One region of the Streptomyces sp. NPDC001714 genome, then DNA from elsewhere that is predicted to be linked to it. Evidence: riboswitches for the same ligand, from Rfam matches in the RefSeq annotation. Region 1 holds a riboswitch; each other region holds the start of a gene.
The links. Region 1 has a riboswitch for S-adenosylmethionine ahead of ACFY0P_RS28290 (amino acid ABC transporter permease). Riboswitches for the same ligand answer to the same signal wherever they lie in the genome.
Positions count from the first base shown of each region.

Region 2: linked by a shared signal. The riboswitch ahead of ACFY0P_RS17240 (aminotransferase class V-fold PLP-dependent enzyme) and the one ahead of ACFY0P_RS28290 (amino acid ABC transporter permease) in region 1 are both predicted to bind S-adenosylmethionine.
Region 3: linked by a shared signal. The riboswitch ahead of thrC (threonine synthase) and the one ahead of ACFY0P_RS28290 (amino acid ABC transporter permease) in region 1 are both predicted to bind S-adenosylmethionine.
Region 4: linked by a shared signal. The riboswitch ahead of ACFY0P_RS45115 (ABC transporter substrate-binding protein) and the one ahead of ACFY0P_RS28290 (amino acid ABC transporter permease) in region 1 are both predicted to bind S-adenosylmethionine.

Region 1 covers NZ_JBIAUL010000011.1:283,232-286,875, forward strand. Annotated here, with positions in the region: gene ACFY0P_RS28280 (transporter substrate-binding domain-containing protein) at 1-569, opposite strand, end outside; gene ACFY0P_RS28285 (amino acid ABC transporter ATP-binding protein) at 654-1,442, opposite strand; gene ACFY0P_RS28290 (amino acid ABC transporter permease) at 1,439-2,419, opposite strand; SAM riboswitch class IV at 2,810-2,918, opposite strand; gene ACFY0P_RS28295 (glutathione S-transferase C-terminal domain-containing protein) at 2,996-3,644, opposite strand, start outside.
Region 2 covers NZ_JBIAUL010000006.1:90,398-94,041, reverse strand. Annotated here, with positions in the region: gene ACFY0P_RS17250 (rhomboid family intramembrane serine protease) at 110-904, shown strand; gene ACFY0P_RS17245 (Lrp/AsnC family transcriptional regulator) at 901-1,182, shown strand; gene ACFY0P_RS17240 (aminotransferase class V-fold PLP-dependent enzyme) at 1,380-2,741, opposite strand; SAM riboswitch class IV at 2,923-3,039, opposite strand; gene trpD (anthranilate phosphoribosyltransferase) at 3,435-3,644, opposite strand, start outside.
Region 3 covers NZ_JBIAUL010000015.1:59,397-63,040, reverse strand. Annotated here, with positions in the region: gene ACFY0P_RS33865 (ubiquitin-like small modifier protein 1) at 1-205, opposite strand, end outside; gene thrC (threonine synthase) at 249-1,532, opposite strand; SAM riboswitch class I at 1,551-1,713, opposite strand; gene ACFY0P_RS33855 (glucosyl-3-phosphoglycerate synthase) at 1,871-2,815, shown strand; gene ACFY0P_RS33850 (trehalose-6-phosphate synthase) at 2,947-3,644, shown strand, end outside.
Region 4 covers NZ_JBIAUL010000027.1:73,986-77,629, reverse strand. Annotated here, with positions in the region: gene ACFY0P_RS45120 (ABC transporter permease) at 1-794, opposite strand, end outside; gene ACFY0P_RS45115 (ABC transporter substrate-binding protein) at 791-2,440, opposite strand; SAM riboswitch class IV at 2,692-2,801, opposite strand; gene ACFY0P_RS45110 (isopenicillin N synthase family dioxygenase) at 3,130-3,644, shown strand, end outside.

The sequences.
Region 1 (3,644 bases):
TAGTTGCCGTCGAAGTTCCAGGTGCTCTTCTTCGGCACGAGGAAGGCGAGGTTGTCCTGCCGGTAGGAGGCGAACTCGTACTTCTTCTTGCGCTCCTCGGTGTCGGTGACGTTGGAGAAGGCCACGTCGACCTTGCCGCTGTCGATGCCGACGAAGAGGTTCTCCCAGGTGGAGTTCTGGACCTCGGGCTTGAGTCCGAGGACCGCGGCGACCAGGCGGCCGAGGTCGGGCTCGGAACCGGTCAGGGTCTTCTGGTCGCTGCCGGTGAAGGCCAGCGGCGGGAAGCCGGCGGGCAGGGCGCCGATGCCGATCTTCAGGGTGCCGCTCTTCCTGAGGGCGGCGGGCAGTTCGGCGCTGATGGACTTGACCTCGGAGACCTTGATGGTGGTCTGGGTGGCGGCGCCGTTGGAGACCTGGCCGACGACGACCTCGCCGGACTTGGCGTTGTCGGTGGTGGTGGCCGCGTCGCTGTTGCCACCGCAGGCGGCGAGCCCGGTGGCGAGGGAGGCGACGGCGGTCGCCGCGGTGATGCCTCTGAGCAGGCTGCGTCGGGTGAAGTGGTCAGACATGGCCGTTCCTTGTCGCTGCTGGTGATGAGGGTGAGGGTGTGGGGGGAGGTCGAGGGGTGCGGCCGGCGGCCGCAGGACCTTGTTTCAGAGGACCTTGCTGAGGAAGTCCCTGGTCCGCTCGTGCCGCGGCTTGTCGAGGACCTCGGAGGGCGGCCCCTGTTCGACGATCCGGCCGCCGTCGATGAAGACGACCCGGTCGGCGATCTCGCGGGCGAAACCGATCTCGTGGGTGACGATGACGAGCGTGGTGCCGCTGGTGGCGAGGTCCCTGATGACGGAGAGGACTTCCCCGACGAGTTCGGGGTCGAGGGCGGAGGTCGGCTCGTCGAAGAGGATGACGCCGGGGCGCAGGGCGAGGGCGCGGGCGATGGCGACGCGCTGCTGCTGGCCGCCGGAGAGCTGGCGGGGGTAGGCGCCGACGCGTTCGCCGAGGCCGACGCGTTCGAGGAGTTCCTTGGCCAGCGCCTGGGCTTCGGGCTTGGTCAGCTTTCCGGTGGCGACGGGGGCCGCCGCCACGTTGTCCAGCACGGTCAGGTGCGGGAAGAGGTTGAAGTTCTGGAAGACGAAGCCGATCCGGCTGCGCTGGCCGAGAATGGTCCGCTCGCTCAGCTCCTTCAGCCGGTCGCCCTGCCGCTTCACCCCGATCAGCTCGTCGTTGATGCTGACGTAGCCGATCTCGGGCTTCTCCAGGTGGTTGATGACCCTGAGGAGCGTGGACTTGCCGGAGCCGGACGGCCCGAGGATGACGGTGACCTCGCCGGGGCGGATGGTCAGGTCGACGCCGTCGAGGACGCGGTGGGCGCCGTACCACTTGTGGACGTCGTGGATCTCCAGGGCGGCGGGGACCGTCTCCAGGGTGTCGGTGGTGCTCATACGGCGGCCTCCCGGCGGACGCGGGCGCGCAGGTCGGTCAGGCCGGCCCGCAGTCTCTGCAAGGGCGTCGGCGGCAGGGAGCGGGTGGCACCCCGGGCGTAGTACCGCTCGACGTAGAACTGGATCACGGAGACGACGCTGGTGAGGATCAGGTACCAGGCGGTGACCACCAGCAGCAGCGGCACGATGTCGCCGGGGTAGGTGGAGCCCATGCTCTGCGCGGTGCCGAAGAGGTCGAGCAGTGAGACGTAGAAGACCAGCGAGGTGCTCTTGATCAGACCGATGAGCTGGTTGACGTAGTTCGGGATGATCGACCTGAGCGCCTGCGGGAAGACGATCTTCCGGAACTGGTAGCCCTTGGGCAGACCGAGTGCGGCGGCCGCCTCGTGCTGGCCCTGGTCCACGGAGAGGATGCCGCCGCGGACCACCTCGGCCGCGTAGGCCGCCTCGTTGAGGCTGAGGCCGATGACGGCGATGGCCATGTCGGTGGCGAGCTTCGACTCGTCGAAGGAGAAGAAGGCCGGACCGAACGGGACGCCGACGCTCAACGTCTTGTACAGGGCGCTGAAGTTGTAGAGGAAGAGCAGCACCACGATGAGCGGGATGGAGCGCAGCGCCCAGACGTACGTCCAGCTGACCGCGCGCAGCACCGGGCTCCTGGAGAGCCGGGCCAGGGCCAGCAGGATGCCGCCGATGAGGCCCAACACCGCGCTGTACGCGGTGACTTCGAGGGTGATGACCAGTCCGTCGAGAATGGTCGGCCGCAGGAACCAGTAGCCCCAGCGGTCCCACTGGTAGAAGGGGTTGGTCACCAGTCCGTGCGCGAACTGGGCGACCAGGACGAGGACGACGGCGGTGGCGATCCAGCGTCCCGGCCGACGCAACGGTAGAACTCGCTGGGCGGCGAGGGATTTTGGTGGTTCGTCAGCGGCGGACGGCACCTCGGGGGCGATGGTGGCGCCTGGGGGTTCACTCATGGCGGGCTCCGGCGGAGTCGGACACCCACGTGTCCCACGGCGGGGGGCCGCGCGCCGGGCCGTGTTCGGGCACGGCTCGGTGCGCGGGGGCGCGCGGGGCACGGGGGCTGGGCGGACGGCGGCACACCGGGCGGCCGGTGTTTCGACGGGGACGCTGGGGTGCGGAGCTGCGGGAAACCGGCGGAAAGGCCTGGTCAGACCCGACAGCGGGCACAGCCCGGTGCGGTACACGCGCTACACAGGGCGCTGTTGACACGGAGCAGGTCGACGGCACGGTCGGCGACGAGCGGGCTCGGGTACGGGCGTACGCAGCCCTCGGCGCGGCGCTGGGCCGTCCTGGGAGCTGCGTACATGTCCGTCACCTGTCACTGTTCTGTCGGCCCCGGCGGGGCCTCGCGCTTACCGAATCGCCGTCGGTCCGGTCGTCACCTGGGGCACCCCACCGCGATGCGAGGGTTGCCGGTCAGCAAGCCAGGGCTTGATGCTGACGCTCATGACCGTTCTGGTCCGTAAGTAACGCAGTTGCCCGAACGAATGTCAACGCCTGTCCGACTGGCGGGACGGTTCGGGCGCCTCTCACCTGCGCGGAACGCCGGGAGCGTCGGCGGCGTGGCCCGCCCAGTCCAGGATCTGGACGGCCGCGCCGGCGGCTTCCAGGCCCTGGCAACGGCCGTGGTGGCGGCGGGCGATGCCGTCGAGGTCGAGGTGGGCGCCGAAGGCCGGGTGGGCCGCCAGCCGCCGGGCGTAGGCCCACAGCACCGGGTGGCCGGCGATGGCGTGCACGGCGGCGGCGTCGAGGTGATTGCGGTGCACGGTGTCGAGTTGCACCAGGGTCACCCACAACTCGATGTCGGCGGCGGTGAGTTGTCCGCCGACCAGGAACTCCACCCCGGTCAGCCGGCGCTCCAGCTCGTCCAGGGTGGCGAGCAGCACCTCCAGCGCCTCCAGGTCGCCGCCCTCTCGCCCGGCCCGCTGTGCTGCCTGCTCGATGCCCTCGGCGCACAGCCGCTCGACGGCCTCGATCTCGGCCTCCGCCTCGCACGGGTAGAGCCGGACGACACCGTCTCCGAAGTGCTGGTCCAGGTCGCGCAGGATGTCCCGGCTGTGGGTGCTGACGATACGGCCGGACCAGCCGTCGCTGAACACCGGCGCGAGGGCCGGTCCCGAGTAACGGTGGGCGCTGGCCTCGTACAGCGGGCGCAGCACCGCATGGCTGCCGTCGGGA
Region 2 (3,644 bases), on a different contig from region 1:
GACGCGTGTGGCTCGTAACCCTACGGCCTGGCGGGTACTCGACGCCGCCCCGTCTGCGGCGGCGAGGCGGTCTGCACCAGTGCGTCCCGTTACGCCATGCTCTATGTCCATGATCGGCAACTGGAACACGACGGCCGCCCGGACCCTGCGGAGCCTGCGGGGCACGTCCGCGCCCATGACGTACACCCTGATCGCCGTGTGCTGCCTGATCTTCGTGCTGGGCCCCGTCTCGGGCTTCACCCCGTCCTATGGCACCGGAGAGGCCCTCGCGACCGCCCAGCGGGCGTACTTCCGGCACTGGGGGGTGGTGCCCGCCGATCTGTTCGACGGCCCGGCCCGGGAGGCGCTCACCCCGGCCACGGCGCTGTTCATCCACGGCAGCTGGGTGCACCTGCTCGGCAACATGCTCTTCCTCTTCGTCTTCGGGGCGATGACCGAGGAACGGATGGGTCGCGTGGAGTTCACGCTCTTCTACGTGGGCTGCGGCTATCTCGCCCTGCTCGGCTACGCGGCCGCCAACGCCACGTCCCAGCAGTCGCTGGTAGGCGCGTCCGGGGCGATCTCGGCGGTCCTCGGAGCGTTTCTGTACCTGTTCCCCAGCGCTCGCGTGACCAGTCTCCTCCCCTTCCTCTTCTTCCTCCCGCTCCGATTCCCGGCCTGGGTGGTCCTCCCCTTCTGGGCGGCCCTCCAGTGGCTGGCCCTGAACCAGGCCCCCTCCGGCCCCGGCGTGGCCTACCTCGCCCACCTGGTCGGCTTCGGACTCGGGTTCGGCTACGCGTGGGTGCGGTACAGAAAAAAGAAGGGCGCGCAGCGCGGCCTTGGAAGGGCGGTGGTGGGCGACGGGCGGGCGACTAAAGTGAGGACCGCCCCAGCTCCGGCACCCGAGGGAGAGAACCAGCCGTGATCACCGCGATCGTCCTCATCAAGACCAGCGTGGACCGGATCCCCGAGATCGCGGAACGGATCGCCGCGCTGGAGAGCGTCAGCGAGGTCTTCTCCGTCACCGGTACGTACGACTTGATCGCCATGGTCCGGGTGAAGCAGCACGAGGACCTGGCCGAGGTCATCCCCGGCTCCATCAGCAAGATCCCCGGCGTGGAGGCCACGGACACGCACGTCGCGTTCCGCACGTACTCCCAGCACGACCTGGAGGCGGCGTTCGCGATCGGCCTGGACAGCTAGTAGGCACCGCCCACTGAAGCGCCCCGTCAGGGGCGCGGGGAACTGCGCGACAAGCCCCCGCGGACCCGCAGTGGAGCACGGAGCTCCGTGCCCGGCCGCAGGCCGGTGGGGGCTGAGCGCGCAGTTCCTCCCCCAGCCTTCGGCCGGGGGTACCCCCAGCGCCCCTGACGGGGCGCTGCCCCTGAGGTCGGTCTGGATCACACCGCCGGGACGCAGCGGCCGTCCTCCGTGCGGTACGTCCACTTGGCGCCGTCGGCGACCAGTTCCCGCACCGCGTTCACGAAGCGCTCCACGTGCTCGTCCGGCGTTCCCGCCCCGAAGCTCACCCGGATCGCGTTGAGGGACTTCTCGCCCGGTGCCGCCTCCGGCGCCCCGCACTCGCCCTGGGTCTGGGGGTCGGAGCCCAGCAGGGTCCTGACCAGCGGGTGGGCGCAGAAGAGGCCGTCGCGGACGCCGATGCCGTACTCGGCGGAGAGCGCGGCGGCGAAGTGGGAGCTGTTCCAGCCGTCCACCACGAAGCTGATCACGCCGACGCGGGGGGCGTCGTCGCCGAAGAGGGAGAGGACCCGGACCTCGGGGACCTCGGCCAGCCCCGCCCGCACCTTCTCGATCAGGTGCCGCTCGCGGGCGACCAGGGTGTCGAAGCCGGCCTCGCTGAGTGCCTTGCAGGCGGACGCGATGGAGTAGGCGCCGATGACGTTGGGCGACCCGGCCTCGTGCCGCGCCGCGCTCTCGTGCCACTCCACGGCCACCCCCCCGTCCTCGCGCCGGGTGACCTTGCGGCTGGCGCCGCCGCCCGCGAGGTACGGCTCGGCCGCCTGCAGCCAGTCGGCGCGGCCGGCCAGGACGCCGGAGCCGAAGGGGGCGTACAGCTTGTGACCGGAGAAGGCGACCCAGTCGACGTCCAGGTCCCGGACGGAGACAGGGTGGTGCGGGGCCAGCTGGGCGGCGTCCAGGACGATCCGGGCGCCGTGCGCGTGCGCGGCGGCCGCGAGCTGCCGGACGGGCCACAGCTCGCCGGTGACGTTGGACGCGCCGGTGACGCAGACCAGGGCCGGGCCGTGCGGGTCCCGGTCGGCGAGGGCGCGTTCCAGGGTCTCGACGGCCTGCCGCGGGGTGCGGGGGGCGTTGAGGTAGGTGACCCGGGCGTCCTGCCACGGCAGCAGGGAGGCGTGGTGCTCGGTCTCGAAGACGAAGACCTGGCAGTCGGCGGGGAGGGCGCGGGCCAGGAGGTTCAGGGAGTCCGTCGTCGAGCGGGTGAAGACGAGCTGGTCGTCGGGGCGGCAGTCGAGGAACTCGGCGACGGTGCGGCGGGCGTTCTCGAAGAGGTCCGTGGAGAGCTGGGAGAGGTAGCCGGCACCGCGGTGGACGCTTCCGTAGTAGGGCGCGTACGCCGCCACGTCGTCCCAGACCCGCTGGAGGGCTGGGGCGCTGGCCGCGTAGTCGAGGGCGGCGTAGGTGACCTCGCCGCCGGTGACGAGCGGGACGGTGACATCACGGCCCAGAACGGGCAGCGGGGAACAAACGGACTGGGCGGAGGCAGCGGTGGAGACGGACATGGCGGAACTCCCGTGAGAGGCGTGGCGGAATCACCGTGCGAGCGCGCGGACGACCGCGGCTCCAGCACGGGGAAAGAGAAAAAGGGGATGCAAAGGGATGCGGAGGCGGGGCTCTGCGGCCCTATCGCATTCGCTTGCTCACGGAAGACTCCTCGACGACCAGGACCCCTGGTGTACGAGGGGTCCGCGCTTGCCGCAGACCTCGCTGCCTGCGGCCTGGTCTTCACCCGGGGCACCCCGCCACGGACGGAGGGTTGCCGGACAGTCGGCCGGGGCCTCATGACTGTCACTCATGACCTGGGAAGAAACGTAGGTGAAGTGATCGCGGCCGCGCAACTCCTGTCCGGATGACGGGACGGGCGCGAGGACGGCTCGGCACCGCCGGGAAGGCCGTTCATGGTTGCGCGCCGTTGCGGCGGAAAACATGACCGGCCAGCGGAAGAGACCAGGCAGAAGACCCGACCGGAAGAGGAAGCGGCGACGACTCCCCGTGCGGGACGGCCGTGCCCGTGCGCAGTCAGACACCGCCGAGAAGGGTGTGTGCGCGCTCGCCGTTGCGGCGGAGAAGAAGGTGCACGCCGGTCCATTGTCAGCGGCACCGTGCCGGCGTCCTCTTTCCGCCGCAACGGCGATCGGCCGCGACGGCGGGGCCCGGCGGTGCCGGACCCCGTCCCAGCCGCCTGGGCCGGCCCCCTACTTGTTCGTCGCCGCCGCCCAGCGCTCCAGGACCAGCTTGGCCGCACCCGAGTCGATCGACTCGGCCGCCCTGTCCATGCCGGCGCGGAGCTGCTCGGCCAGGGTCCCGGCGGCCGGGTCGAGGGCCACCAGGGCCGCCGCGGAGTTCAGCAGCACCGCGTCCCGCACGGGACCCTGCTCGCCGTCCAGCAGCCTGCGGGCGACCTC
Region 3 (3,644 bases), on a different contig from region 1:
CGAACCGCACGTCGTCGTCGTTGACGTACACGTTGACGAACCGGCGCAGCTTGCCCTGGTCGTCGAGAACGCGTGCGGAGATCCCGGTGTGGTTCTTCTCCAGGTCCGAGATGACCTCGCCGAGAGTGGCCCCCTCGGCGGCGACTTCGGCCTGACCACCGGTGTAGGTGCGCAGGATGGTCGGGATGCGAACAGTGACGCTCACGTTTTTACCTCCGGTCTGGGCAACGCCCTATTTCTCAGGGGACTCAGGCGAGCCCGGCCTCGCGGAAAGACTCGAGATTCGGGCGAATGGTCGCGGTGAGCCCGGTCCCCGCGACCGCGTCCAGCGTCTTCAGTCCATCACCGGTGTTGAGTACAACGACCGACTTCGCCGGATCAATCAACCCATTCTCAATGAGCTTTTTGGTGACTCCAACCGTCACCCCGCCGGCGGTTTCCGCGAAGATTCCCTCGGTCCGCGCCAGCAGCTTGATGGCGTCGACGACCTGCTCGTCGGTGACGTCCTCCACGGCACCGCCGGTGCGCCGCGCGATGTCCAGGACGTACGGCCCGTCGGCCGGGTTGCCGATGGCGAGGGACTTGGCGATGGTGTTCGGCTTCTGCGGACGGACCACGTCGTGGCCCTCCTTGTAGGCCACCGACACCGGCGAGCACCCCTCGGCCTGGGCGCCGAAGATCTTGTACGGCTTGTCCTCGACGAGACCGAGCTTGATCAGCTCCTGCAGACCCTTGTCGATCTTCGTGAGCTGCGAGCCGGAGGCGATCGGGATGACCAGCTGGTCCGGGATCCGCCAGCCGAGCTGCTCGCAGATCTCGTACGCCAGGGTCTTGGAGCCCTCCGCGTAGTACGGCCGCAGGTTGACGTTGACGAAGCCCCAGCCCTCGCCGGCCGGGTCGCCGATCAACTCGGAGCAGAAACGGTTCACGTCGTCGTAGTTGCCCTCGATGCCGACGAGCTCGCCGCCGTAGATCGCGGCCATGACGACCTTGCCCTGCTCCAGGTCGTGCGGGATGAACACGCAGGAGCGGAAGCCGGCCCGGGCGGCGGCGGCGCCGACCGCGCCGGCCAGGTTGCCGGTGGAGGAGCAGGAGAGGGTGGTGTAGCCGAAGGCGCGGGCGGCCTCGACGGCCTGGGCGACGACCCGGTCCTTGAAGGAGTGCGTCGGGTTGCCGGAGTCGTCCTTCACGTACAGCCCGCCGGTCACCCCCAGCTCCTTCGCCAGGTTGTCGGCCTTGACGAGCTTGGTCCAGCCGGGGTTGATGTTCGGCTTGGTGGCCACGTCCGCGGGGACGGGCAGCAGCGGCGCGTAGCGCCAGATGTTCGCGGGACCCGCTTCGATCCGCTTGCGGAGCTCCTCGGTGTCGTAGGCCGAGAAGTCGTACGCGATCTCCAGCGGGCCGAAACACTCCTCGCAGGCGAACACCGGGCCGAGCGGCACCCGGTGACCGCACTCGCGGCAGCTGAGGGCAGCGGCGGGACCGAGGTCGACGGTGGAATCCGTGGTGCTTGCAACAGTCTGCACAGCCATGTGAGGCGAGGCCCTTTCTCCTCATCTTCCTCACGACGCATCTCGCCGTGAGACGGATTTGGCACCTTCCCTAGCCGGGAGCCTCGCGAGCGATCGACACTGATCGGCGATCTACGAGTAACCGACTGGAGGGTTGCCGGGGCTTCAACGGGCCGTATCCCTCTGCCCCTCTGGATGAGCGGTATGCGGTTGTCAGCGCCGGGTGGCCTCAGGACATGCGATGGTCATCGGCGTTGTTCAAGACTGTAACCGAAGGCCAGGACAGTTGAGAGAGTCGTCCGAACCGCGAGATGGATCACACCTCGTCGTGTGACCGTGACAGTGAGGAGCCGCTGACCGTGCTGGAAGAAGTCGAGCGCTGGCTGGCCACCCGCTCCTGGTCCGTAACCGATCGTCCCCTGCACCGGGTCATGGCCGCCAAACGGTCCTCCGGACAGACGGTCAGCGTCGTGCTGCCCGCGCTCAACGAGGAGGAGACCGTCGGCGACATCGTCGCGATCATCCGCCACGACCTCATGCAGCAGGTACCGCTCGTCGACGAGATCGTGGTCGTCGACTCCGGCTCCACCGACCGCACGGCGGCCGTCGCCGCGGCGGCCGGCGCCCGCGTCGTGCACCGCGACGCGATCCTGCCCCGCATCCCGGCCGCCCCCGGCAAGGGCGAGGTCCTCTGGCGCTCCCTCCTGGTCACCACCGGGGACGTCGTCTGCTTCATCGACGCCGACCTGCGGGAGTTCTCCTCCGACTTCGTCACCGGGATCGTCGGCCCGCTGCTGACCGACCCGGACGTGGACCTGGTCAAGGCGATGTACGACCGCCCGCTCGCCGGCACCGCCGGGCAGGGCGGCCGGGTCACCGAGCTGATGGCCCGTCCGCTGCTGAACATGCACTGGCCGCAGCTGGCCGGCTTCGTCCAGCCGCTCGGCGGCGAGTACGCGGCCCGGCGCAGCCTCCTCGAACAGCTCCCCTTCCCGGTCGGCTACGGCGTGGAGCTGGGCATGCTGGTCGACGCCCTGCACCTGGTGGGCCTCGACGCGCTGGCTCAGGTCGACGTCGGCGTCCGCAAGCACCGCCACCAGGACGGCCAGGCCCTCGGCCGGATGTCCGCCGCGATCTACCGCACGGCCCAGCTCCGGCTGGCCCGCGGCCACCTGATCCGCCCCTCCCTCACCCAGTTCGAACGGGGCGAGGACGGCTTCGAACCGCGCACCTACTCCGTGGACACGGAGGAACGGCCGCCGATGGCGGAGATCGCGGAGTACGCCGAGCGCCGGGTGGCGTGAGCGACGTCGCCGTAGGGCCGCGTACCGGATGGCGTGACTTCGTCGTACGGCCGTATACGGCGGCGCGTCGGGCGCGGCCGTACGTTTGAGCGTTTACGGGCCGGGCTAGGTTGTGGCGTATGGCTTCCCCCATGGCTTCCACCGGCGGTGCCGAGGTGCTGGTCGCCTCGAACCGCGGCCCGGTCTCGTACGACCTGCGCGAAGACGGTTCGCTGTACGCCAAACGGGGCGGCGGCGGACTGGTCTCGGGACTGTCGGCCATCGGGCCGGACGCGAACGCGGTGTGGGTGTGCGCGGCGCTGAGCGACGGTGACCGGGAGGCGGTGCGCCGGGCCGAGGGGGGCAGGCTGCCGGCCGGGGACACCGGGCGGCAGCAGGTCCGGATGCTCGACATCGACGCGGAGGTGTTCTCCGACGCGTACAACGGCATCGCGAACTCGGTCCTCTGGTTCGTCCACCACATGCTCTACCAGACCCCGCTGGAGCCGGTCTTCGACGCGGAGTTCCGGCGGCAGTGGGGTTCGTACCAGGCCTACAACCGTGCCTTCGCGGAAGCGCTGGCACAGGAGGCGGGGCAAGGCGCGGTGGTGGTCATCCAGGACTACCACCTGGCGCTGGCCCCGCGGCTGCTCCGCCGGCTCCGCCCCGACCTCCGCATCGGCCACTTCTCCCACACCCCGTGGGCGCCGCCGGACTACTTCCGGCTCCTCCCCGACGACATCGCGGCGGAGCTGCTGGGCGGGATCCTGGGCGCCGATCACGCCGCGTTCCTGACGCGACGGTGGGCGGACGCGTTCGTCGCCTGCTGTCACGCGGTGCTGGGCCCGGG
Region 4 (3,644 bases), on a different contig from region 1:
GAGCGGGCGGCCTCGACGTACTCCGCGGAGAGCGTGCCGATCAGGTTGGTGCGCACCAGCCTGAGCAGCACGCCGGCCACCAGCAGGCCCAGGGCCACCCCGGGCAGCACGGCGTGCCGGAGCACGTCCGTGATCGCCGTGCCGTCGCCGCTGCGCAGGGCGTCGATCAGGTACAGGCCGGTCGTGCTGGTCTGGTCCTGGAGGAAGAGCTGGACGCCGGTGCTCGCCCGGCCCGACGCGGGCAGCCAGCCGAGGCAGATCGCGAACACCAGTTTCAGCAGCAGGCCGACGAAGAACACGGGTGTCGCGTAGGTCAGGATCGCGAACAGGCGCAGGAGCGCGTCGGGCGCCCGGTCGCGGTAGGAGGCCGCCACCATGCCCAGCGGGACGCCGATCACCAGGGCCACCAGCAGTGCGTAGCAGGCGAGTTCGACGGTCGCGGCGCCGTAGGTGCCGAGGACGTGCGTCACCGGCTGGTTGTCGGTGACCGTGCGGCCGAAGTCGCCGGTGGCCAGCGAACGCAGGTACTCCAGGTACTGGGTGAGCAACGGCCGGTCGTAGCCCGCCTGGTGGAGCTTGGCCTGGAGCTGGTCCGGGGTGAGGCGGTCGCCGAAGGCGGCGCTGATCGGGTCGCCCGTCAGCCGCATCAGGAAGAAGACCAGGCTGACCAGGATCAGCACGGTGGGGATGATGAGGAGGAAACGGACCACCAGGTAGCGGGCGAATCCGAGCCCGGCGGCGCCGTCGGCCGGGGTGCCGACGGCGCCGGGGGTCTCCTGTGTCAGAGCGCTCACTTCTTCGAGAGCCCCGCCCAGCGGAACTGGTACGTCGCGTCCAGTTCGGCCGGCACACCGCTGACGTCGCTGCGGGTGACGATGGCGGTGGAGCCCTGGAGCAGCGGCAGCAGCGGCACCTGCGCGGCGGCCCTGTCCTGCGCCTGCTTCAGCAGCCCGGTCCGCTTCGCGGCGTCCGTCTCGGTCTCCTCCTTCTTGATCAGCGCGCGCACGGCGGGGTCGTCGTAGCCGTTGGCGACCCAGCTGTTGGCCGAGTAGAAGGGCGAGAGGTAGTTGTCGGCGTCGAGGTAGTCGGCGTACCAGCCGAGCTGGTAGAGCGGGTAGAGGTGCTTGACGCGGTCCTTGCCGTACTGCGTCCACTCGGTGGACTGCAGGTTCACCTTGAACAGCCCGGTGGCCTCCAGCTGGGACTTGATCAGCGCGTACTCGTCGGCCGAGGACGAGCCGTAGTGGTCGCTGTTGTACTGGAGGTTGAGCGTGACCGGGGTGCTCACCTTCGCCGCCTTCAGCCGGGCTGCCGCGGCCGCCTTGTCGGGGCCGCCCTTCTTGTCGCCGTAGAGCGACTTGAAAGAGGGGGTGGCGCCGGTCAGGCCGTCCGGGACGGAGCTGTAGAGCGGCTGGTAGGTGTTCTTGTAGACCTGCTGGGCGAGTTGGGACCGGTCGACCGAGTCCGCGACCGCCTGCCGGACGGCGAGGGCCTTCTTCGCGTCGGCGTTCTTCGTCCTGGTGCCGTACGGCTGGGTGGCGAGGTCGAAGACGATGTAGCGGATGCCGTTGCCGGAGCCGGTGTGGACCTTGACGCCCTTCTGCTTGCCGAGGTCGTCCAGGTCGGCCGTGGTGAGCGTGCGGTAGACGGCGTCGATGGTGCCCTGCTGGACGTCGAGCTTCAGGTTGCCGGCGTCCGTGTAGTACTTGAGCTGGACGTTCTTGGTCTTCGGCGTGCCCAGCCGGCCCTTGTACGCCGCGTTGGCGGCGAAGGACACCAGCGAGTTCTTGTCGTAGCTCTTGATGCCGTACGGCCCGTTCCACGGCTTGGCCGTGACGATCGACTTGTCGTCGAGGATCTTGTCCGCGGGGAACACCTGCTCGTCCACGATGTAGCCGGCGGCCGTGGACAGCACCTGCGGGAACAGCGTGTCGTTGGCCGACTTGAGGGTGAAGACGACCGTGGTCGGGTCCGGGGCGGAGACCGAGGCGAGGTTGTACAGCAGTGACGACGGGCCGTTCTCGTCGGCGATCTTCAGGTCCCGGTCGAAGCTGAACTTTACGTCCGAGGAAGTCAGTTGGTGGCCGTTGGCGAACTTCAGGCCCTTCTGCAGGGTGACCGTGTACTCCTTGGGCCCGGTCAACTCGATCCCGCCGGCCAGGTCAGGGGAGACGTCCGCCGAGCCGTTCTTCTGGCTGAGCAGGGTCGCGTAGACCTCGCTCTCGACGGTGCCGGAGCCGGCGTCCCACGCACCGGCCGGGTCGAGGCTGGTGACCTGGTCGGTCGTGCCGACGGTGATCGCTGAGCCGGAGCTCGCGGTGCTGCCGTCCTTGCTGCTGGTGCAGCCGGTCAGGGCCACCAGGAACGCCGTGCCGAGGGAGATCGCGCCCAGGCCGGGGCGGCGGGGTCTGCCCGGCGTCCGGCCGGTGTGAAGTGCCATCAGGAGTCTCTGCTTCCGCGTCAGGGGTGCGTGAGGCAGCCGTGGCGCAGGGCTGTGCCATGGCGTGCGAGATCAGGTGGAAAAGAGGGGTTTACGCCGACGGGTGGTGGCTCTGCCGGCCGTCGGAGGGCGGAATCAGCCCGTACACAGACAGCTGGACACCAGCAGCAGATCGACATGGAGCCGGGAGCACAGCATCAAGGCTCCAGCCATGCCGTCCTCCCGGGTTCTGGCCCGCCTCGGGGCCGATGTGAGCGCACTTGCAGAAAGAAGAGATCCGCCGAGCCGTCACCTGGGGCACCCCACTGCGTCGAGGGTTGCCGTCCGGCCAGCCAGGGCTTGATCACCGGAACTCGTAGCTCGCGCTCACCGTAGATCGGCTGTTCTGCCGGCGTCAACACCGCCCCGGGATGCCCTCAGCCGGTGGAACGCGTGGTGGACGCATCCATCCCGGGTGTGCTTTCATCCGGCCATGGAGACCTCTGGCACGGCACACACGGTGCTGCTCGACCCGTTCTGGGTGAGCCGCCGCGCCGACCAGTTCGACCAGGTCTGTTGCTGACCGCCGTCCCACGGCCCGCGACCTCGTTCCCTTCTTTCTGTCTTCTCGTTCCGGCTGCTTCCGACTAGCCCCTGTCCAGGGCGGGTTGCGAGGGCCGGTCGGCCGCCGTTGCCGCGAAGGAACTCCCATGGCTCAACTCACAGCTTTGCCCGTCATCGACATCTCTCGCTTCCGCACCCCGGACACGGACCGGGCCGCCTTTCTCGCCGAACTCCGGTCCGCGGCGCACGAGGTGGGCTTCTTCTACGTCACCGGACACGGTGTCTCCGCAGCCCTGCGGGACGAGGCGCTGACCGCGGCACGCGCCTTCTTCGACCTGCCCGAGAAGCGGCGGCTGGAGATCGAGAACCTCAACTCGCCCCAGTTCCGCGGCTACACCCGTACCGGGACCGAGTACACGGCGGGCGGCGCCGACTGGCGGGAGCAGATCGACATCGGCCCGGAGCGGGCGGCGTTGGAGACCGGTCCGGACGACCCCGACTACCTGCGCCTGGTCGGCCCGAACCAGTGGCCCTCGTCGCTCCCGGGCCTCAAGGACATCGTGCTCCGCTGGCAGGCGGAGGCGCTGCGGGTCAGCCGGGAGGTGCTGCGCGCCCTGGCCGCGGCGCTCGGACAGGACGAGGGCTACTTCGACCAGTGGTT